3 regions of the Pantoea sp. BRR-3P genome follow, and region 3 is predicted to be linked to each of the others. Evidence: predicted binding sites of a transcription regulator. Region 3 holds the regulator's gene; each other region holds the start of a gene.

Region 1 (7,744 bases), 290 kb from region 3:
TTGATCAACGCATCCTGCGCCTGATATTGCGCCCAGCTGGCGGCCATCACGCCGGCATCTTTCGCCGAGTCGGAATAGCCAATCATCACCATCTGCTTGCCATTGATAAAGCCGCGATACCAGTCGATGCTCAGCAGCTGCGTCATCACGTCATTGGCGTTGTTGAGGTCATCAAGGGTTTCGAACAGCGGCGCCACCGGCATGGCGTAAGGAATACCGGCTTCTTTCAGCAGCAGATGTACCGCCAACACGTCTGACGGCGTTTTCGCCATCGAAATCACGTAAGAGGCAATTGAGCCCTGCGGCGCTTCGGCCACCACTTTGCAGGTATCGAGCACTTCACGCGTTTCATCGCCAGGTTCCCACTGATGCGGCAACAGCGGACGCTTAGAATTCAGTTCACGGATCAGGAAGGCCTGTTTATCCGCTTCTGACCAGCTTTCGTAATCACCGAGGCCGAGATAGCGCGTCACTTCAGCAATCGCCTGGGTATGTCGGGTGCTCTCCTGACGGATATCGATACGCACCAGCGGCACGCCGAAGCACTTCACGCGGCGCAGCGTATCCAGCAGCTGGCCATTGGCGATGATGCCCATGCCGCACTGTTGTAAAGACTGATAGATAGCGAACAGCGGTTCCCACAGCTGATCGTTAGAAACCAGCAGATCGGTCGGACGCGGCAGGCGCTCGCCTTTCAGACGACGTTCCAAATAAGCTTGTGTCGTCATCAGCTGGCTGCGCAGGCGTTTCAGCACCATACGATACGGCTCCAGCGCTTCCGGATCGCCGCACAGCTCGCGCACTTCGTCGCTGCATTCGGACATCGACAGCTCAGAAACCAGCACGCCGATATCACGCAGGAAAAGGTCCGCGGCTTTCCAGCGGCTCAGCTGCATCGCGTGGCGGGTAATCGGTGCGGTAACGTTTGGGTTGCCGTCACGGTCGCCGCCCATCCACGAGGTAAATTTGATCGGCACGAAATCGACCGGCAGCTTAATGCCAAAGGTTTCTTCCACCTGTTCATTCAGCTCGCGCAGGAAGGCAGGCACGCCTTGCCACAGGCTGTTTTCCACCACGGCAAAGCCCCATTTGGCTTCATCGATGGGCGTTGGACGATATTTGCGGATCTCATCGGTATGCCACGCTTGTGCCACCAGCTGACGCAGACGGCGCATCACCTGCGTACGCTCGTAGTCAGAGATATCGCTGTGATCGAGTTGCTGTAAACAGCTGTTCACTTCGCCGAGCATATGGATCAGCGTGCGGCGGGTAATTTCGGTGGGGTGTGCCGTCAGCACCAGCTCCAGCGACAGCTCTTCAATCGACTGGCGGATAGCGGCTTCGCTGATATCACCTTGCTGTTTCAGACGCTCGAAGGTCTTCTTCAGCAGCTCAGGATGATTCGCGCCATCGCCGCTGCGGGAAATGGTTTGATACTGCTCAGCGACGTTGGTGAGATTAAGGAACTGGCTAAACGCACGCGCAACCGGCAGCAGCTCGTCATTCGACAGATTTTGCAGCGTGTTCAGCAGTTCCTGACGATGAGTGTCATTTCCCGCGCGGGATGACTTAGAGAGTTTACGGATGGTCTCCACCTGGTCGAGGATGTTCTCTCCTAGTGCATCCTTAATCGTATCCCCGAGCAGTTTGCCGAGCATACTGACATTACTTCGCATTGCGGAATATTGTTCGTTCATTGGACCCTGACACCCTCATCATCTTTTTAAATATCCCCACGGGAATTATCCACGGGCATAACATCGTCTTTTATCTAGCCACGTATCTTCTTGTACGTCAATTGACTTAAATCCGCATGAATGTGCGGCTAAATAGCGGAAATTCAAAGAATTTGCTTGCAGCGAAGCGAGATAAGTTATTCTTATTATCAAATCCCGAACAATGACGGGGCAATTTGCTGATTTAACAGTGAAATGCCCCATCTGTTGTTCATCAATGACAAAAATGCTGCACAACCTGGGTGATAAGCGCATGAGTCGGCTTGATAAATGCGGTATCAATAAACTCATCCGGCTGATGGGCTTGATTGATAGATCCCGGGCCTAACACTAGCGTTGGGCACAATTGCTGGATAAATGGCGCTTCAGTGCAATAGTTCACCACTTCAGTCGGCACGCCCAATAGTTTCTCCACCACTTGCACCAGCTCATGATCGGCAGGGCATTCGTAGCCTGGAATAGGCGGATGCAGCTCGCCCACGGTTAAACGTCCCGGCCAGCGCGCGCTGACCGGCGCCAACGCGTCGTTCAGCAGACCATCCAAATCGCTCAGAGTTAAGCCCGGCAGCGGACGAATATCCATGTGCAATTCACAGCAGGCGCAGATGCGGTTAGCCGCGTCGCCGCCATGAATATGGCCAAAGTTCATGGTTGGATATGGAATAGCAAAGCCGTCGTGGTTGTAGCGTTCTTTCAAGGTGTTACGCAGCTGCATCAGTTGAGTGATGGATTCATGCATCAGTTCGATGGCGTTCACGCCGCGCGACGGATCGCTGGAGTGGCCCGATTGCCCCTGAATACGGATCACATTCGATAGATGACCTTTGTGCGCGCGCACCGGTTTGAGCGACGTTGGCTCGCCGATAATGGCGCAATCCGGACGCAGCTGGGTCGATTCAGAGAAATACTTCGCACCCGCCATGGTGGTCTCTTCATCGGCGGTTGCGAGGATGTAGAGCGGCTTGCTGAGTTTGGTCACGTCAACGTCACGCAGCGCATCCAGAATAAACGCGAAGAAGCCTTTCATATCGGCGGTGCCCAAGCCATAAAGCTTGTTGTCGTGTTCGGTCAGCGTGAAGGGATCGCGCGTCCAGCGGCCATCATCGTACGGTACGGTATCGGTATGGCCGGCCAGCAACAGGCCGCCCGCGCCCAATCCGCTGCGCGCCAACATATTAAATTTATGCCGCGTGCCAGGCACCGGCTGCACTTCGACGCTGAAGCCAATATCGCGGAACCAGCCGGCCAGCAAATTGATTAAAGTTTCATTACTCTGATCCAGTGCGCTGTCGGTTGCGCTGATTGATGGCGTGGCAATCAACTGGCGGTAGAGTTCGATAAAAGGTGGTAATTTTGTCTTCACTGTTGACGGTCCTTGGGTTAGGATGTATCAATATTCATGCATTAATAGTGAATAAAAATACAATAACGTCGCTTGCATGTGAAGCATCAAATCTTCTGCAAACGGCATCCTGGGCAACGGGGCAAGGCCGCGACCCGATACGTGTGACTGTAATAAGGTATACAGCCTGATGTTGAATACGCTGATCGTTGGTGCCAGTGGTTACGCTGGCGTAGAGCTTGCCACCTACCTGAATCGCCATCCGCATATGAACATAACCGCTTTGGCGGTTTCAGCGCAAAGCCCGGATGCTGGAAAGTTATTGTCGGATTTGCATCCGCAGCTCAAAGGCATTGTCGATTTGCCGCTGCAGCCGCTGAGCGACGCCGCAGAATGGGCTGATAAAGTGGATGTGGTGTTCCTCGCGACTGCCCACGAAGTCAGCCACGATCTGGCACCCGAGTTCCTCAAAGCAGGTTGCGTGGTCTTCGATCTCTCCGGCGCGTTCCGCGTCAACGACGACGCTTTCTATACGCAATATTACGGTTTCAGCCATCAGCATCAGGATTGGCTGGATAAAGCGGTTTACGGTCTTGCCGAATGGCAGCACGACCAAATCAAAGACGCGCAGCTGGTTGCGGTGCCGGGTTGCTACCCAACCGCAGCACAGCTTTCGCTGAAACCACTCATCGAGGCGGGTCTGCTTAACGATGCACAGTGGCCGGTGATTAATGCTACCAGCGGCGTGAGCGGTGCAGGGCGCAAAGCTAATGTTGCCACCAGCTTCTGTGAAGTGAGTTTGCAGCCGTACGGCCTGTTTAATCATCGTCATCATCCTGAAATCGTCGCGCATCTCGGCACGCCAGTGATCTTCACGCCACATCTGGGCAGTTTCCCGCGCGGAATCTTGTCGACCACCACCTGCCGCCTGAAAGCGGGCGTGACGCAGCAGGATGTGGCCGAGGCCTTCCATCATGCTTACCACGACAAACCGCTGGTGCGCGTGTATGACAAAGGCGTTCCGGCGCTGAAAGCGGTGGTCGGTTTGCCGTTCTGCGATATCGGCTTCGCCATGCAAGGCGAGCACCTGATTGTGGTCGCCGCTGAAGATAACCTGCTGAAAGGCGCCTCATCGCAGGCGGTTCAGTGTTTGAACATTCGTTTCGGCTTCCCCGAAACGCTGTCTCTGATTTAACCAACGGATAACGCAATGAATCCTTTAATCATTAAACTGGGTGGCGTGCTGCTGGATAGCGAAGAAGCGCTGGCCCGTCTGTTTGATGCCCTGCTGGCGTATCGCAATGCACATCAGCGTCCGCTGATCATTGTGCACGGCGGCGGTTGCGTGGTGGACGAGCTGATGAAGAAGCTCGCGCTGCCGGTGAAAAAGAAGAACGGTTTGCGCGTGACGCCAGCCGATCAGATTGACATTATTACCGGTGCGTTAGCCGGTACCGCCAACAAAACGCTGCTGGCGTGGGCGAAGAAATATGGCATCGGCGCCGTGGGTTTGTGCCTGGGCGATGCCGGTTTGGTCAATGTGGCGCAGTTCGATGAAGAGCTCGGCCATGTTGGTAACGCCACGCCGGGTAATCCGGCGCTGGTGAACACTTTGCTGGCGGCAGGCTACATGCCGGTGATCAGCTCGATTGGTATCACCGACGGCGGCGAGTTGATGAACGTCAATGCCGACCAGGCCGCGACCGCGCTGGCCGCAACGCTCGGTGCCGATTTAGTGCTGTTATCCGATGTCAGCGGTATTCTCGACGGCAAAGGTCAGCGCATCGAAGAGATGACTGCAGCGAAAGCGGAACAGCTGATCGCCCAGGGCATCATCACCGATGGCATGGTCGTGAAAGTGAATGCGGCGCTCGATGCGGCGCGCACGCTCGGTCGCCCGGTGGATATCGCCAGCTGGCGTCATGCTGAACAACTGCCAACCCTTTTCAACGGCGTGTCGATTGGCACCCGGATTCTCGCATAATCAAGGATTAAGACATGAGCACGCAAAACATCAAAAAAATCGTACTGGCTTATTCAGGCGGCCTCGATACTTCAGCCATCATTCCGTGGTTGAAAGAGAACTACGGCGGCTGTGAAGTGGTGGCGTTTGTGGCGGATATCGGTCAGGAACGTAGCGATCTGGAAGGCGTTGAGAAGAAAGCGCTGCAGTCCGGCGCTTCTGAGTGCCACGTGGTGGATCTGCGCGAAGAGTTCATCAGCGAATATGTTTATCCAGTGCTGCAGACCGGCGCACTGTACGAAGGCACTTACCTGCTGGGAACGTCGATGGCGCGTCCCATCATCGCTAAAGCACAGGTTGAGCTGGCATTGAAAGTGGGCGCTGATGCGCTGTGCCACGGCGCAACCGGCAAAGGTAACGACCAGGTGCGTTTCGAAACCACCTACACCGCGCTGGCGCCACAGCTGAAAGTGGTTGCGCCATGGCGTGAGTGGAACCTGCGTTCACGTGAAGCGCTGCTGGATTATCTGAAAGAGCGCAACATCCCGACCACCGCGTCGCTGGAAAAAATCTACAGCCGTGATGAGAACGCATGGCACATCTCCACGGAAGGTGGCGTGCTGGAAAGCCCGGCTAATGCACCGAATAAAGATTGCTGGGTGTGGACCGTTGATCCGCTGGAAGCGCCCGATCAGCCAGAAAACGTCACGGTTACCGTCGAGAAAGGCCGCGTCGTTGCAGTGAACGGCGAGAAGCTGAGCCCGTTCCAGTGCCTGGAAAAACTTAACGTGCTGGGCGCGAAACACGGCGTGGGTCGTATCGACATCGTGGAAAACCGTCTGGTGGGCATTAAGTCGCGTGGCTGCTATGAAACCCCGGGCGGCACCATCATGGTGAACGCGCTGCGTGCGGTTGAACAGCTGGTGCTGGATCGCGATAGCTTCAAATGGCGTGAGCAGCTGGGCCACGAAATGTCTTACGTGGTTTACGATGGCCGCTGGTTCGCGCCGCTGCGTAAATCTATCCAGGCCGCTGCCGAATCACTGGCAGAAGAGGTGAACGGTGAAGTGGTGCTGCAGCTGTACAAAGGCCAGGCCACGGCGATTCAGAAAACCTCTGCTAACAGCCTGTACTCAGAAGAGTTTGCCACCTTTGGCGAAGACGAAGTTTACGATCACCGTCACGCGGGCGGCTTTATCCGTCTGTTCTCGCTCTCTTCACGCATTCGCGCGCTGAACGAGCAGAAGAAGTAATACCGCGGCAAGCGACACATTTTGCAAGGGCGGCTTCGGGCCGCCTTTTCTATAACGGATTCAGGAGTAATTCAGATGGCACTTTGGGGCGGACGTTTTTCGCAGGCAGCAGACCAACGGTTCAAACAGTTCAATGATTCGCTGCGTTTTGATTATCGCCTGGCCGAGCAGGACATTACCGGCTCGATTGCCTGGTCAAAAGCGCTGGTCACGGTCAACGTGCTGACCCATGACGAGCAGCAACAGCTGGAAAGCGCGCTGCAGGAACTGCTGGCCGAGGTACGCGCCAATCCTGAACAGATTCTGCAAAGCGATGCCGAAGATATTCACAGCTGGGTGGAAGGCAAGCTGATCGATAAAGTCGGCTCGCTGGGCAAGAAATTGCACACCGGCCGTAGCCGTAACGATCAGGTCGCGACCGATCTGAAACTGTGGTGCAAAGAGCAGGTTGCCGTGCTGCTGGAGGCTACGCGTGAACTGCAATCCGCGCTGGTTACCACCGCAGCAGCCAATCAGGATGCAGTGATGCCGGGTTACACGCACCTGCAACGTGCGCAGCCAGTGACCTTCGCGCACTGGTGCCTGGCGTACGTTGAGATGCTGGCGCGTGATGAGAGCCGTTTACAGGATGCGCTGAAGCGTATGGACGTCAGCCCGCTGGGTTGCGGCGCGCTGGCCGGTACCGCGTATGAGATCGATCGTCAGCAGCTGGCGGGCTGGTTAGGTTTTGCGTCTGCCACGCGTAACAGCCTTGATACCGTTTCCGATCGCGACCATGTGCTGGAGTTGCTGTCAGATGCCTCAATTGGCATGGTGCATCTGTCGCGCTTTGCGGAAGACCTGATCTTCTTCAACACCGGCGAAGCGGGATTCCTGGAGCTGTCGGATAAAGTGACTTCCGGTTCGTCGCTGATGCCGCAGAAGAAAAACCCGGATGCGCTGGAGCTGATCCGTGGCAAATGTGGCCGTGTACAAGGTGCGCTAACCGGCATGATGATGACGCTGAAAGGCTTACCGCTGGCGTATAACAAAGATATGCAGGAAGACAAAGAAGGGCTGTTCGATGCACTCGACACCTGGCTCGACTGCCTGCATATGTCGGTGCTGGTGCTGGACGGCATTCAGGTGAAACGTCCACGTTGCCAGGAAGCCGCTGAACAGGGCTACGCTAACTCCACCGAGCTGGCCGATTATCTGGTGGCAAAAGGCGTACCGTTCCGTGAAGCGCACCATATTGTCGGTGAAACGGTGGTCGAAGCGATCAGGCAAGGCGTGGCGCTGGAAGCGCTCAGTTTGGCGCAACTCAAGCAGTTCAGCGCGGTAATTGAGGATGATGTCTATCCGATTCTGTCGCTGCAATCTTGCCTTGATAAGCGTAATGCGCAAGGTGGCGTGTCGCCTCAGCAGGTCGCATTTGCCATCGGTGAAGCCCAGAAACGTTTGGGTTAAA
Region 2 (7,744 bases), 1.0 Mb from region 3:
GAAAATGGAGCGTTTTGCTGCGCGTAAAGCGATTGTCGCAGCCGTTGACGAAATCGGCCTGCTGGAAGAGATCAAACCGCACGACCTGACCGTTCCTTACGGCGATCGCGGCGGCGTGGTGATTGAACCGATGCTCACCGACCAATGGTATGTGCGCACCGCGCCGCTGGCGAAAGTTGCGGTGGAAGCGGTTGAAAATGGCGACATCCAGTTCGTGCCAAAACAGTACGAAAACATGTACTTCTCATGGATGCGTGACATTCAGGATTGGTGTATTTCGCGTCAGCTGTGGTGGGGACACCGCATTCCGGCGTGGTACGACAACGACGGCAACGTCTACGTTGGCCGCACCGAAGATGAAGTGCGTCAGGAAAACCATCTGGCCGCCGACGTCGCGCTGCGCCAGGATGACGACGTGCTGGATACCTGGTTCTCATCCGGCCTGTGGACATTCTCTACTCTCGGCTGGCCAGAGAACACTGAAGCGCTGCGTACCTTCCACCCAACCAGCGTACTGGTGAGCGGCTTCGACATTATCTTCTTCTGGATTGCGCGCATGATCATGCTGACCATGCACTTCATCAAAGATGAAAACGGCAAGCCGCAGGTACCGTTTAAAACCGTCTATATGACCGGTTTGATCCGCGATGAAGAAGGCCAGAAGATGTCCAAGTCGAAAGGCAACGTCATCGATCCGCTGGATATGATTGACGGTATTTCGCTGGAAGATCTGCTGGAGAAGCGTACCGGCAACATGATGCAGCCGCAGCTGGCTGAGAAGATCCGCAAACGTACCGAGAAGCAGTTCCCGGACGGCATCGTGCCTTCAGGTACTGATGCGCTGCGCTTTACCCTCGCCGCGCTGGCTTCTACCGGCCGTGACATCAACTGGGACATGAAACGCCTGGAAGGTTACCGCAACTTCTGTAACAAGCTGTGGAACGCCAGCCGCTTCGTGCTGATGAACACCGAAGAGCAGGATTGCGGACAAAACGGCGGCGAAATGAAGCTGTCGCTGGCGGATCGCTGGATTTTGAGCGAATTCAACCGTAGCGTGAAGGCGTATCGTGAAGCGCTGGATAGCTATCGCTTTGATATCGCCGCCAATATTCTCTACGACTTCACCTGGAACCAGTTCTGTGACTGGTATCTGGAGCTGACGAAGCCGGTGATGACCAGCGGTAGCGAAGCGGAACTGCGCGGCACGCGTAATACGCTGGTTACCGTGCTGGAAGCGCTGCTGCGTTTGGCACATCCGATCATTCCTTACATCACCGAAACCATCTGGCAGCGTGTGAAAGGCCTGAAAAACATCGATCACGATACCATCATGCTGCAGCCGTTCCCGCAATATGAGGCGGCAAAAGAAGATGCCGAGGCGCAAGCCGATATCGAGTGGATGAAGCAGGCGATCGTCGCGGTGCGTAATATTCGTGCCGAGATGAATATTGCACCAAGCAAGCCGCTTGATGTGCTGCTGCGTGATTGCTCCGCTGCGGCGCAGCGTCGCGTGGATGAGAACCGCACCTTCCTGTCGCGCCTGGCGCGTCTGGAGAGCCTGACCATTCTGCCTGCCGGCGAGAAAGGCCCGGTTGCGGTGACCAAGATTGTTGAAGGCGCTGAGTTGCTGATCCCAATGGCGGATCTGGTGAACAAAGAAGCCGAGCTGGAGCGCCTGGCGAAAGAGCTGGTGAAACTTGATGTCGAAATCGAGAAGATCCAGGCCAAGCTGGCGAATGAAGGCTTTGTGTCACGTGCGCCGGAAGCGGTCGTCGCCAAAGAGCGTGAGCGCGTGGCTGAGCTTGAACAATCTAAAGCAAAACTGTTTGAACAGCAGGGCGTGATTGCGGCATTGTAAGCGCTTCAGTCCAATTGCTTAATCGAAGCCGGGCACTGCCCGGCTTTTTTATACCGGAAGATAATGATGACCACCGACGCCCCCATCAATTTAAAGGTGCGCCCGATTACAGCCGCCGATAATCCGCTGATCGCGCAGGTGATCCGCGACGTATCAGCCGAATTTGGTCTAACGGCGGACAAAGGCTACACCGTGTCCGATCCCAATCTGGATCGCCTGTTCGAGTTGTATAGCGAAGCCAACAGCGCTTATTGGATTGTCGAGCATGAAGGCGTGGTGGTGGGCGGTGGCGGCGTTGCACCGCTGGCCTGTAGCGCACCAGATATTTGCGAGCTGCAGAAGATGTATTTCCTGCCGCAGGTACGCGGCTTGGGGTTGGCGCGCGATCTGGCGCTACGCGCCATGGAGTATGCCCGTCAGCAAGGTTTTCAGCGCTGCTACCTGGAAACCACCGGTAGCCTGACGCGTGCGATTAAGCTGTATGAGTCGTTGGGGTTTGAGCTGATTGATAGCGCGATGGGCTGCACCGGGCATGTGGATTGCGAAGTGCGGATGTTGAAGGTGTTGTGATGAATGAGGTCGCCATAAATGGCGACCCTACGTTACACCGTAGGGTGCGCATTCATGCGCACCGCGTAACCGCTAAAAAATCAATGTCTTAAACCGCCGGCACACCGCTATGAAACCGCAACTCGCCATCCGGCTCGCTGATTAAGCGCGCTTCTGCGGCACCAAACGCCTGCACCCGTGGCGCAATATCCTTCGGCGAAATCTGCTGCGCCAGCTTCAGGTAATCCTGATAGTGACGCGCTTCCGATCGCAACAGCGAAATGTAGAACTTCTCCAGCTGCTCATCCAGATACGGCGCCAGGCTGGCAAAACGCTCACAGGATCGCGCTTCGATGTACGCTCCGCAAATCAACTTATCCACCAGCGCATCTGGCTCATACGTGGCGATTTCACGGATCAGCCCTTTGGCATAACGGCTGGCGGTGATTTTGCGATAGGGCAAACCGCGCGACTGCATGATTTCCCACACCTGATAGAAATGATGCAGTTCCTCTTTAATCAGCAGCACCATCATCTCCACCAAATCATCCGCCCACGGTAGCTCGTTGCGTACAATGATGCTTTTGGTCAAATTCTTGTGCGCATTGATGAAGTTGTTGTCCGGCTCATCGCGGTAAATAAAATCTTCATAAGGCTTAAGCCACGCCAGAATGGCATCACCACTCGGCTTATCCGCCACGTATTTACGGATGATAAACACCGCGGTTTGCGCGGCCTTCAACTCGCATACCATGTGATCGGTAAGCAGCAGCGTCAGATTTTCCGGCTTGCGAGCCTCATCAATCCACGCTTGTGGCGTGCGGCAATGCAGGAATTGATAGATTGGTTCTAACAGTGGAGCGTAATTCATCGGCAATCTTTTTCTGGCGAGGAGAAAGTATCAGGGCGGCGAGCGCCGCCCATGAAGGCTTAGTGACGGACACCGTTGTCTTCTTCGTCGTCGATGAACTCGCCATCGTCGTCTTCATCTTCGGCATCCGGATCTTCAAAGTAGGTGCCCCAGCCGTCGTAATCGACGTTGTAGCTGCCCGCCAGATTGACCAGTTGCTCAACCTGCGCATCAATCAACTCAGGCTTCAGAGCGCCTTCGCTCAGGATATCCACGCACATTACGGTAGTGCCATCTTCCAGCTCCAGCTCTTCCGGCTCGCTGACTTCATAGCCCAGTTTGAAGGCATCAACGGCGACTTTTTCCAGCGAGTCGAAATTGTTGCAGGAGAGATGATGCTCGATAGTGTAAAGCGCATCGGGATCGCTGCCGTCTTCCAGCAACTCTTCGATGATCAGTCGCGTCTCTTCGCGCTGTTCTTCCAGCAATGCTTCATATGCCATGGATGTGTCCTCAAAATATTCGGCTGAATACAATTATTTTCCCACACTGCCTCGCGCGCCACTACACAAAACAACAAGTTTCTTAACGGCGGGGTTGAAAATGAATATTCATACGGTTAAATTGAATTTTAATTCATTTTAATGCGAGTATCCGGAGCGCTGTATGAGTCAGCTACATCAAAGACATTTCCTGAGATTGCTGGATTTTACCCCAGCCGAAATCGATTCTCTGCTGAGTCTGGCAGGTGAATTAAAACACGCCAAGAAAAATGCCAGCGAAACGCAGTACCTGAAAGGCAAAAACATCGCGCTCATCTTCGAAAAAGACTCGACTCGTACCCGATGCTCTTTCGAAGTTGCCGCTTACGATCAGGGCGCTAACGTCACCTATCTTGGTCCGAGCGGTAGCCAAATAGGCCACAAAGAGTCGATGAAAGACACCGCGCGCGTGCTGGGCCGTATGTATGACGGCATCCAGTATCGCGGCTACGGCCAGGAACTGGTGGAAACTTTAGCGGAGTTCGCTGGCGTGCCGGTGTGGAACGGCCTCACCACCGAGTTTCACCCAACGCAGCTGCTGGCCGATCTGCTGACCATGCAGGAACATCTGCCCGGCAAATCGCTGAATGAAATGACGCTGGTGTACGTTGGCGATGCGCGCAACAACATGGGCAACAGCATGCTGGAAGCCGCGGCGCTGGTGGGTCTTGATCTGCGTCTGGTGGCGCCAAAAGGTTGCTGGCCGGAAGCGGAATTAGTAGAACAATGCCGCGTGGCCGCCCAGCAAACCGGCGGTAAAATCACGCTGACCGAAGATATCGCCGAAGGCGTGCAAGGTGCCGACTTCATCTATACGGATGTATGGGTGTCGATGGGCGAAGCCAAATCGGTGTGGGAAGATCGCATCGCCCTGCTGCGTCCGTATCAGGTGAACAGCGCCATGCTGGCACTGACCGGTAATCCGCAGGTGAAGTTCCTGCACTGCTTACCGGCTTTCCATGATGACAAAACCACCTTGGGCCGCCAGATGGCGGAACAGTACGGTTTGCAGGATGGCATGGAAGTGAGTAATGCGGTGTTTGAATCGGCGCACAGCATCGTGTTCGATCAGGCAGAAAACCGCATGCACACCATCAAAGCGGTGATGGTTGCAACGTTGGGTAAGCGATAAATACACCGAAGCAAACGTTTACCTCGCGCGAGATATTTGCTTGCTGCAAATCAGTGAATGCGTATAATGCGGCCCAATTTGCCGGAGGAAACATGCAACAGCGCAGCGCACAACTTGACGCTCCACGACGCCTGACAGCGGGCGGCGCACCTGTTTCTTTCCGTCATCAATCGATCGTCAAAAAAGCCCCTTAAGCAGGGGCTTTTTTTTGTCCGCAATCCGGCAACGCAGAGGAGAACGCTATGGCCAACCCGCTATATCGCAAGCACATCATTTCCATTAACGATCTCAACCGCGACGAGCTGGAGCTGGTGCTGCATACTGCCGCCCAGCTCAAAGCGCATCCTCAGCCGGAGCTGCTGAAACACAACGTTATCGCCAGCTGCTTCTTTGAGGCTTCAACGCGTACGCGCCTGTCGTTTGAAACTGCGATGCATCGCCTCGGTGCGTCGGTGGTCGGCTTTGCGGATGGCAGCAACACCTCGCTCGGTAAGAAAGGCGAAACCCTCGCCGATACCATTTCGGTGATTGGTACTTACGTAGATGCCATTGTGATGCGACATCCGCAGGAAGGCGCGGCGCGTCTGGCGACCGAATTTTCCGGCGGCATTCCGATACTTAATGCCGGTGACGGTGCCAACCAGCATCCGACGCAAACGCTGCTCGATCTCTTCACCATCCGCGAAACGCAAAGCCGCCTGGATAACCTGAATGTGGCGATGGTTGGCGATCTCAAATATGGCCGCACCGTGCATTCACTGACGCAGGCGCTGGCGAAGTTTGACGGCAACCGCTTCTTCTTTATCGCCCCCGATGCGCTGGCGATGCCGTCGTACATCACCGATATGCTGGATGAGCAGAACATTGCCTGGTCGCGCCACGACACCATCGAAGAAGTGATGTCACAACTCGATATTCTCTATATGACGCGCGTGCAAAAAGAGCGCCTCGATCCGTCGGAATATGCCAACGTCAAAGCGCAGTTCATCCTGCGCGCCGCCGATTTGGTCGGTGCGCGCGATAACATGAAAGTGCTGCATCCGCTGCCACGTATCGATGAGATCACCACCGATGTCGATAGCACGCCGCATGCCTGGTATTTTCAGCAGGCCGGTAACGGCATCTTCGCCCGCCAGGCACTGCTGGCGTTGGTACTCAATAGCGAACTGGCACTGTAAGGAGTAAACCGATGACTCACGATAATAAACTGCAGGTTGAAGCCATCAAACGCGGCACGGTGATTGACCATATTCCCGCGCAGGTTGGCTTTAAGTTACTCTCGCTGTTCCGCCTGACTGAAACCGATCAGCGCATCACCATCGGCCTCAATTTGCCGTCGGGCGAAATGGGGCGCAAGGATCTGATCAAAATTGAGAATACTTTCCTGACGGACGATCAGATCAACCAGCTAGCGGTATATGCTCCGCTCGCTACGGTTAACCGCATTGATGAATACGAAGTGGTGGCCAAGATCGCCCCAACCTTGCCGGATCGTATCGATCGCGTGCTGACTTGCCCAAACAGCAACTGTATCAGCCGTAACGAGCCGGTGTTCACCAGCTTTGCGGTGAAAAAGCGTGCGGATGATGTGCACCTGAAGTGCAAATATTGTGAGAAAGAGTTTGCGCGCCACGTGGTGCTCGGTCACTGGTAATCGCCCACGTCGTCCCTATAATGGGGCGAGCAATTTCGCGGCGGACATCGGTCGGCCGCGCACTTATTAAGGAGAAACAATGTCTCGCGAAATCAGTACCTCAAACGCACCGGCAGCGATTGGCCCTTACGTGCAGGGCGTGGATCTCGGCAGTATGATCATCACTTCTGGCCAGATTCCGGTTGATCCGGCCACCGGCGCCGTGGCAGATGACGTGTCTGCACAGGCGCGTCAGTCGCTGGAAAATGTGAAGGCGATTGTTGAAGCCGCCGGCCTGAAAGTGGGCGACATTGTGAAAACCACCGTGTTTGTGAAAGACCTGAATGACTTCGCCACGGTGAACGCGACGTATGAAGCGTTCTTCACCGAGCACAACGCCAGCTTCCCAGCGCGTTCCTGCGTGGAAGTGGCGCGCCTGCCGAAAGATGTGAAGATTGAGATTGAGGCGATCGCGGTACGCCGTTGATTGTTAAGGGTGCGCATCAATGCGCACCCTACAACTCTTCGTGCCTTTCAGAGGGTCGCCATTCATGGCGACCTCCGCTATTTAAACGATCGCAGCAGCTTCTCCAGCGGCCTGACTAGCGCCAGCACAGTTTCATCCTGCACCTGCGCTGCGGCGTCCAGCTGCGCATGCATCTGCGCGACCTCACCCGCACCGTACGCCTGATTACGCTCCAGCGCGTTCACCAAATCCAGCCCCATTCGGCTCAGCTGAGCAACCTGCTGCACCTGCTGCTGTAGCGGCTTGAGTTGATAATTGCCCAAAACCAACGGCATCACCGCATCACTGTTGTTCTGCCAGCGCTGCAGTTGCTGGCGGATCGCATGTGCCGCCGCGTGATCCGTGCGGTTAGCAATCAGGCGATCGACCTGTTTATCCAGCAAGCGCACCGCGTTGCTCTCGGCGGGCAGCACATCTGCCAACCGGTTCAAGGGTTCAAAGTAGTCGTAATGCCCCGCCTGGAATTTCAGATGTTGCCGCGTGTAGTATTGCGCCGGTTCAAGCACTTCGGCCAGCACGCGCAGCGGCGTGATGTCGCTGCTGTTTGCCAGCCGCATCATCTGCACTTCCGCTTGCTGATGCTGCTGCAAGCCCACCGAAATCGTGCCCCAGCGTTCCACGGCGCTCAAACGCCGATACATGTTATCGCTGTCG
Region 3 (7,744 bases):
TTACGCTCCTGCTGGTTATCATCGCTATCGTGATCATCTTCCGCGCATGGGTGTTCTACACCGAATCACCGTGGACGCGTGATGCTAAATTCTCCGCCGATGTAGTGGCGATCTCGCCTGACGTCACCGGCATCATTACTGACGTGCCGGTGCATGACAACCAACTGGTGAAAAAAGGCGACACCCTGTTTGTGGTGGATCGTCCACGCTACCAAAAAGCGCTGGATGAAGCCCAGGCCGATGTTGAATATTACCAGGCGCTGGTGAGTGAAAAACGTCGCGAAGCCAGCCGCCGTAATCAGTTGGGTACCAGCGCCATGTCGCGTGAAGCGATCGAGCAATCCAACAACGATCTGCAAACCAGCGAACATCAGCTGGCCAAAGCGGTGGCAACACGCGATTTGGCGGTGATCGACCTCGATCGCACCACCATCAAAGCGCCATCTGATGGCTGGGTCACCAACCTCAATGTCTACCAGGGTGAGTTCATCACGCGCGGTTCCGTCGCTGTTGCGCTGGTACAGCAGCACTCCTTCTATGTGCTGGCGTACATGGAAGAGACCAAGCTGGATGGCGTGCGTCCGGGCTTCCGCGCGCAAATTACGCCGCTGGGCAGCAATGTCGTGTTGCGCGGCACTGTCGACAGTATTGCTGCGGGCGTCACCAACAGCAGCAGCACCAGCGACAGCAAAGGCATGGCGACCATCGACTCGAATCTGGAGTGGGTGCGCCTGGCGCAGCGTGTGCCGGTGCGCATTCGTCTTGACGATCAGCCGGGTAATCGCTTCCCAGCGGGGACCACCGCGACGGTGGTGATCACTGGCGCCCAGGATCGCGAAACCAAAGTCTCCCCGATGGCGCAGTTGTTCAATCGCCTGCGTGAGTTTGGTTAAGCGAGGGCGTTATGATTGAGTTTTTGCGTTTCCCGGTGAAGCTGACCTTCGCGCTGGTCGCAGCGTTGATGATTGGCTTTCACTTCAATCTGGAAACGCCGCGTTGGGCGGTAATGACCGCCGGCATTGTGGCCGGCGGTACCGCTTTTGCTGCGGGGGGCGATCCCTACTCTGGCGCACTGCGCTATCGCGGCATTCTGCGCATCATCGGTACCTTCATTGGCTGTATCGCTGCGCTTACAATCATGATTGCCACGGTGCGTGCGCCGGTGGTCATGTTGCTGATCTGCTGCATGTGGGCGGGCATGTGCGTCTGGCTCTCTTCGCTGATCAAAGTTGAAAACTCTTACGCGCTCGGTCTTGCCGGTTACACCGCGCTGATCATTGTGGTTACCGCCGATGCCAGCGGTGGCTTAACATTGGCGCCGCAATATGCGGTTGAGCGCTGCAGTGAAATCGTCATCGGTATTTTGTGTGCCATTCTCGCCGACATGCTGTTCTCACCGCGATCGATCAAAAAAGTGATTGAGCAGGAAGTGGATGTGCTGCTAGTGGCGCACTACAAGCTATTGCAAATGTGCGTAGCGCATGAGGATAAAGAGGAAGTCGATAAAGCCTGGAGCGCGTTAGTGCGTCGCACCACGGCACTCAGCGGCATGCGAAGTCAGCTGATGATGGAATCTTCACGCTGGAAAAATGCCAGTCGCCGCCTGCAAATGCTCAACACCTTATCGCTGACGATGATCACTCAGGCCGCCGAAACCTTCCTGATTCAGAACTCGCGCCCGGAATACATTCCACCGCACTACCGTTTATTGATCGAAAAAGAGGTCAATAGCGTCGACGATGTGCATAAGCGCATGAAGGTAATGCGGCGTTTAATTGGCGTCAGCAGTAAAGCTGTCCCGGTGACGCTGGCGAGTTGGGTTGGCGCGGCGACGGAATATTTTTTACTGATCAATGGGGTAAAAAGTAACAGCCGTATCACCACCTTAGAAGAGAATATTTTGCAGCGTGAAGTGGTGATTCAGGCGCGTTCAGCTGAAACCCATCATGCAATGATCAACGGCGTGCGCACTTTTGTGGCGACCGCGCTGGGTTCACTGTTCTGGTTGTATACCGGCTGGACCTCGGGAAGTGGTTGTATGGTCATGCTGGCGGTGATTACCGCGCTAGCGATGCGCATGCCCAATCCGCTGCTGATGGCCAAAGACTTCCTCTACGGAATGACGGTAGCCGTGCCGCTTGGCGCGCTCTACTTCGTTTTTATTCTGCCCGCCACGCAGCAAAGTGCACTGCTGTTGTGTATTGCCATCGGCGCGCTGGGCTTTATCGGCGGCATCTTCGTGCAGCGTCGCCAGCTTGGTACGCTGGGTGCCCTGATTGGTACCCTGAATGTGCTGGTGCTGGATAACCCGATGAAGTTCGAGTTCAACGTGTTCCTCGATAACGTGCTGGGCCAGGTGATTGGCTGCTTTGTGGCGATGATGGTGATTTTACTGATTCGCGATAAATCCAAAGCGCGTACCGGACGTAAATTGCTGAACCGCTTTATGTATGCTGCCGTCGCGGCGCTGACGACTAATCAGGCGCGTCGCCGTGAAAATCATCTGCCGGCGCTGTATCAGCAACTGTTCTTGCTGCTCAATCTTTTCCCTGGCGATATCGATAAGTATCGCATTGCGCTGACGCTGATTATTGGGCATCAACGCCTGCGCAATGCGGAAGTGCCGGTGAATGCTGATCTGTCGGCCTATCATCGTCAGTTACGCCATACGGCGGATAGCATAATTTCAGCCACCAGCGATGATAAGCGCCGCTATTACTTCCAGCGTTTGCTGCAGGAGCTAGACGTTTATCAAGAGAAGCTGCAGCACTATTCTGCTCCCATCAACGTTACCGAACCGGTGAAGCGGTTGGCGCTGATGTTGGATAAGTATCAGAACACCTTAATACAAATCTGAAACTGGCCGCTGCAGCGCGCAGCGGCCTTGTTGATCCCACGCTGACACAAAAACCTCTCTTATTGGCATCTATACTTTCCTGACAGGACGTAAACTGACTGGAGAAAACTGATGTCCACCTCCCTGCAACAACATGAATTGTTCAAGACGGGCTATTTCGCCGATGGCCAATGGCACAACGCTAGCGCAACCTTTGAGGTCACTAATCCTGCCACCGGCGACGTTTTAGCACAGGTAGCGAAAGCCGGTAAACAGGAAACCGAACAGGCGATTGCCGCCGCACAGCGTGCGTTTCCCGCCTGGCGCGATAAAACCGCCAAGGCGCGTGCCGACATCCTCAATCGCTGGTATCAGCTGATTATCGAAAACAAAAGCTGGCTGGGCCAGTTGATGACGGCCGAGCAGGGCAAACCGCTCAAAGAAGCCGAAGGCGAAGTGGAATACGCCGCCAGCTTTATTCAGTGGTTTGCCGAGCAGGCGAAACGCGCCAACGGCGAAATTATCCCGCCCGCTAAAGCGGGCTCGCGCATTCTGGCGACGCGCGAACCGATTGGCGTGGTGGCGGCTATCACGCCGTGGAATTTCCCGATGGCGATGCTGACGCGCAAACTCGGTCCCGCGCTGGCTGCCGGTTGTACTGGCATCATCAAACCTGCCAATAACACCCCGCTGAGCGCCTTTGCGCTGCTGGCGCTGGCGCAGAAAGCCGGGGTGCCGGATGGCGTGCTGAATGCGGTCGCGGGTGATACGCATGCGATCAGTGACGCCATTATGGCAAGCAAAGTGGTGCGTAAAATCTCCTTCACCGGTTCAACTGCCGTGGGGAAAACGCTGATGCGCAACGCTGCGGAAACCATGAAAAAAGTCTCAATGGAACTCGGCGGCAATGCACCTTACATCGTGTTTGATGACGCTGATATTGATGCGGCGGTACAGGGCGCCATTGCCAATAAATTTCGTAATGCCGGGCAGGTATGCGTTAGCGTCAACCGCTTTTATGTGCATAACGCCGTCTACGATCGCTTCGTCAACCAGCTGGCAGAGGCCGTTGGCAAACTCAAAGTGGGTAACGGCGTGGAAGAGGGCGTTATTGTCGGGCCGCTGATTGAAAAATCAGCGCTGGAGAAAGTCGAGGAACACGTCAAAGACGCGTTGAGTAAAGGTGGCAAACTGCTGGTCGGCGGTGAACGCCATCCGCTTGGCGGCAATTTCTGGCAACCCACCGTTATCACTGAAGCCCATGAAGAGATGAAGCTGGCCCAGGAAGAGACGTTTGGCCCGGTGGCAGCATGCTTCCGTTTCGATGATGAAGCAGAGGTGATTCAACGCGCCAACAATACTGAGTTTGGTCTGGCGGCTTATTTCTACACGCAGAATTTACAGCGCGTGTTCCGCGTATCGGCGGCGTTGGAGGCGGGCATGATCGGTATTAACGAATGTGCGGTCTCCACCGAGCTGGCACCGTTTGGCGGAGTGAAAGAGTCTGGGCTAGGACGTGAAGGTTCGGCGCTGGGGATGGAAGAGTATCTGGAAGTGAAAGCGCTGCATCTGGGTGGACTGGCTTAGTCGCTGCAATTATGAGGGCGTCATGATGAGAACCGAGCGTTTCGATTTCGACGAAATTGTCGATCAAGCCCATTTCTTCCGACAGTTTAGCGATCGTTTTTTTCTTGCCGATCTCGCCATCAACGATCTCGACGATCTTTGGGGCGCGATTATCGGTGAGCAGCTGCCGCTACCGCTGGAGATTGAGTTTGTAAATCTGGGGAAAGGGCAGAAACGCCGGTATGGCGCCTTGATTCTGCTATTTGATGAAGCAGAAGAGGAGCTGGAAGGCCAGCTCCGCTTCAATGTAAAGTAAAAAAGGGCCCCGGCGAGCGGGGCCAAAGGGTTCGTCTTAACTGACGAGGAATTACTTATACAGCTCAGCGGTCATGTGATAGCTGTCGCCGGTTTTGGCTTCAATCACTTTATAAGCGCTGGCGCCTTGCGCATCGGCTTTCTGAGAAAGTTCAGCGCGATAATCCATTGGCGAACCGCCGGTTCCGCTGATTGAAATAGTGCTGCCGGTAGGTTGCAGATTCTGCGCCTGTTGTTCGGTGACCAGTTGTGCTGCAGAAGCACCAAAGGCGAGCAGGGAAAGCAGGCTAGCAGTTGCGATGGTTGTTTTGATTTTCATAATTTTCTCCTCGTTTAATCAACAACCTGCGGCATAAAAGGGGGAGGCGGGTCGTCGATCTATTGCCTGGCGCGTATTGGGCGCCGGACGTTTGATTATTGATTATTTGTACAGTTCAGCAGTGACGTGGAAGGTATCACCACGATTGTTCTCAATGATGCGGTAATGGCTGGCACCCTGAGCATCAGCTTTCTGTGACAGTTCCTGACGTACATTGGTCTGGTCGCCGTCTACACCGCTCACGCTGATGGTTTGATTCAGTGATTGCAGCTGTTCAGCTTGCTCGTTAGAGACCAGGCTCGCGGCGCTTGCGCCGAAAGACAGAACAGAAGCCAGACTCAGTACTGCGATAGCTAATTTGGTTTTCATGATTCACTCTCCTGAAATTTGGGCTGGCAACCTGAGAGGCAAAAGCGTCTCAAACGGGTCGCCGTTCACATTGCGTCTTGAATCAGTAACTTATTTGTACAATTCAGCGGTAGCGTGATAGCTGTCACCGGTGTTCGCCTCGATCACGCGGTAAGCTTTCGCGCCCTGCTGATCGGCTTTATCGTTAAGCTGCTGACGGATATCCATTGGAGAACCGCCCACGCCGCTGACGCTGATGGTGCCTGCGGGTTGCAGATTCGCGGCCTGTTCGGCGTTGATAGAATCTGCTGCAAAAGCACCAAATGACAGAGCAGAGAGAATGCTTAAAGTTGCGATAGTGGTTTTAACGTTCATGATATTTTTCCTCGTCGTCTATTTTTATCTTTTTCTTTCGTGTGATTTGCATCACGAAACTAAGTATAGATCTAATCACCCATGAAATTAATATCCAGCTAATAATGTTTGGTTGTAATTCTTTATCCTTATGGCACTTTTTTAGAACCTGAAGTTATAAAAAACGCCTGGATCTTAACCAGAGGCGGTTATTTCAAAGTAAAAACAATGATCTACATCAAATTATCTTTTAGTGCGAAAGATCGTGGTTGATCTCGCTGGCTGATACGCAATGAGAAGGGAATGACACTGAGCACGTAATGTAAAGCAGTGTAAAATAGCGCATTAGGTTAAGCAGGAGCAAAGGTCGTACCAATTTTGGAGGGTGCAGATAACCGCTGGGTATATGGATAACTTATTATTTACAAAGGGATTTGTGACAGATTGGTTAAAAAAGGGGTGAGAAGGGGAATAATACCGGCAGTCGAACTGCCGGTAATCTGCAGGGTTTTATAGCTCTTGTTCGAATAAAACCAGAATCGCGTCGTACAACTGTTTTACCGAGAAGGTGCGTGCGGGCGTAATAAAGATGGTGTCATCACCGGCGATGGTACCGAGGATGCCTTCGGCTTTGCCGAGCGAATCCAGCAGGCGTGCAATCAGTTGCGCAGCGCCCGGGCTGGTATGAATGACCACCAACGCATCGTTGTAGTCGATATCAAGCACCAGATTTTTCAGCGGGCTGGTGGTAGTAGGAACACCAAGCTCAGCGGGCAGACAGTAAACCATTTCCATCTTGGCGTTACGAGTACGCACTGCACCGAACTTGGTGAGCATACGAGAAACTTTCGACTGGTTGATGTTCTCGAAGCCGTCTTCCTGCAGCGCCTGCACGATTTCGCCCTGAGAGCTGAATTTCTCTTCCTTCAATAAGGCTTTGAACGCCTTAATCAGGTCGTCTTGTTTTGATGGGTTTCGCATAAGCTACCAATAAAAAGAGGGTTGCAACAGGCAACAGGCCCGCAGCAGATAAATTATTATGCATTTAGATGAATTTTTATGCAATGAGTCTGATGAGAGAATCGCGGTAATGACCTGCGGGGGCGAGATCATACCAGAGTTTTTCGGCACGCCAAAATCGCGGGTTGGCGCGCAAAGCGAAGGTTGCAATGTTGTTATATTATTGAGGTGGTAACAAAAATATTGATGATCATTGCCGTCCATTGTCTTCTGGCTGCGAATGTATCATTCAGGCGACTTCTGAAGTAGAGATGTCTCGGGAGCCGATTGCGGCGTGATGTTAAGTGCGCGACAGGTTTAGTCGCTATCGCCTGAGAAGTTGATTAAACTCGTAACCTGATGGATTTTCGGCATATCTCTGCCCCACCTTAATAAGGAGTTCAGGATGAAAGTTGCCGTTCTCGGTGCCGCTGGTGGTATTGGCCAGGCACTCGCACTACTGCTTAAAACGCAATTACCCGCAGGCTCAGCACTCTCACTTTATGATATCGCTCCGGTAACCCCGGGTGTCGCGGTGGATCTCAGCCATATTCCTACTGCCGTAACCGTTGAAGGGTTCAGCGGTGAAGATGCGACGCCAGCGCTACACGGCGCTGACGTAGTGCTGATCTCAGCCGGTGTGGCACGTAAACCGGGCATGGATCGTGCCGACCTGTTTAACGTTAACGCCGGTATCGTACGTAACCTGATTGAACAGGTTGCCAGCACCGCGCCTAAAGCGCTGATTGGCGTCATCACCAATCCAGTCAACACCACGGTGGCGATTGCGGCCGAAGTGTTGAAGAAAGCGGGCGTATATGACAAGAACCGCCTGTTTGGCGTTTCGACCCTTGATATTATCCGCGCCAATACCTTTGTGGCGGCGCTGAAAGGCAAGCAACCTAACGAGATTGACGTGCCAGTGGTGGGCGGGCATTCGGGCGTGACCATTTTGCCGCTGCTGTCACAGGTGAAAGGCGTAAGCTTCAGCGAGCAGGAAGTCGCGG

Evidence for each region. Region 3 encodes ArgR, which controls arginine synthesis, uptake and breakdown. Its sites were predicted from a motif close to ANTGAATAAAAATACANT; they were not measured.
Region 1: a site for ArgR is predicted at 3,146-3,163, ahead of argC (N-acetyl-gamma-glutamyl-phosphate reductase). Genes of this name have one in related genera too.
Region 2: a site for ArgR is predicted at 3,881-3,898, ahead of argF (ornithine carbamoyltransferase). Genes of this name have one in related genera too.

The regions. Positions count from the first base shown of each region.
Region 1 covers NZ_CP155066.1:4,194,270-4,202,013, forward strand. The annotation lists gene ppc (phosphoenolpyruvate carboxylase) at 1-1,697, opposite strand, end outside; gene argE (acetylornithine deacetylase) at 1,951-3,099, opposite strand; gene argC (N-acetyl-gamma-glutamyl-phosphate reductase) at 3,269-4,273, shown strand; gene argB (acetylglutamate kinase) at 4,289-5,062, shown strand; gene AAGR08_RS19405 (argininosuccinate synthase) at 5,077-6,294, shown strand; gene argH (argininosuccinate lyase) at 6,370-7,743, shown strand.
Region 2 covers NZ_CP155066.1:3,471,442-3,479,185, forward strand. The annotation lists gene AAGR08_RS16110 (valine--tRNA ligase) at 1-1,858, shown strand, start outside; gene AAGR08_RS16115 (GNAT family N-acetyltransferase) at 1,925-2,428, shown strand; gene miaE (tRNA isopentenyl-2-thiomethyl-A-37 hydroxylase MiaE) at 2,517-3,278, opposite strand; gene rraB (ribonuclease E inhibitor RraB) at 3,338-3,760, opposite strand; gene argF (ornithine carbamoyltransferase) at 3,924-4,931, shown strand; gene pyrB (aspartate carbamoyltransferase) at 5,174-6,109, shown strand; gene pyrI (aspartate carbamoyltransferase regulatory subunit) at 6,121-6,585, shown strand; gene ridA (2-iminobutanoate/2-iminopropanoate deaminase) at 6,665-7,051, shown strand; gene AAGR08_RS16150 (family 20 glycosylhydrolase) at 7,129-7,744, opposite strand, start outside.
Region 3 covers NZ_CP155066.1:238,581-246,324, forward strand. The annotation lists gene aaeA (p-hydroxybenzoic acid efflux pump subunit AaeA) at 1-893, shown strand, start outside; gene aaeB (p-hydroxybenzoic acid efflux pump subunit AaeB) at 905-2,857, shown strand; gene AAGR08_RS01205 (NAD-dependent succinate-semialdehyde dehydrogenase) at 2,969-4,423, shown strand; gene AAGR08_RS01210 (hypothetical protein) at 4,449-4,718, shown strand; gene yhcN (peroxide/acid stress response protein YhcN) at 4,770-5,036, opposite strand; gene AAGR08_RS01220 (YdgH/BhsA/McbA-like domain containing protein) at 5,139-5,405, opposite strand; gene yhcN (peroxide/acid stress response protein YhcN) at 5,496-5,759, opposite strand; gene argR (transcriptional regulator ArgR) at 6,249-6,719, opposite strand; gene mdh (malate dehydrogenase) at 7,144-7,744, shown strand, end outside.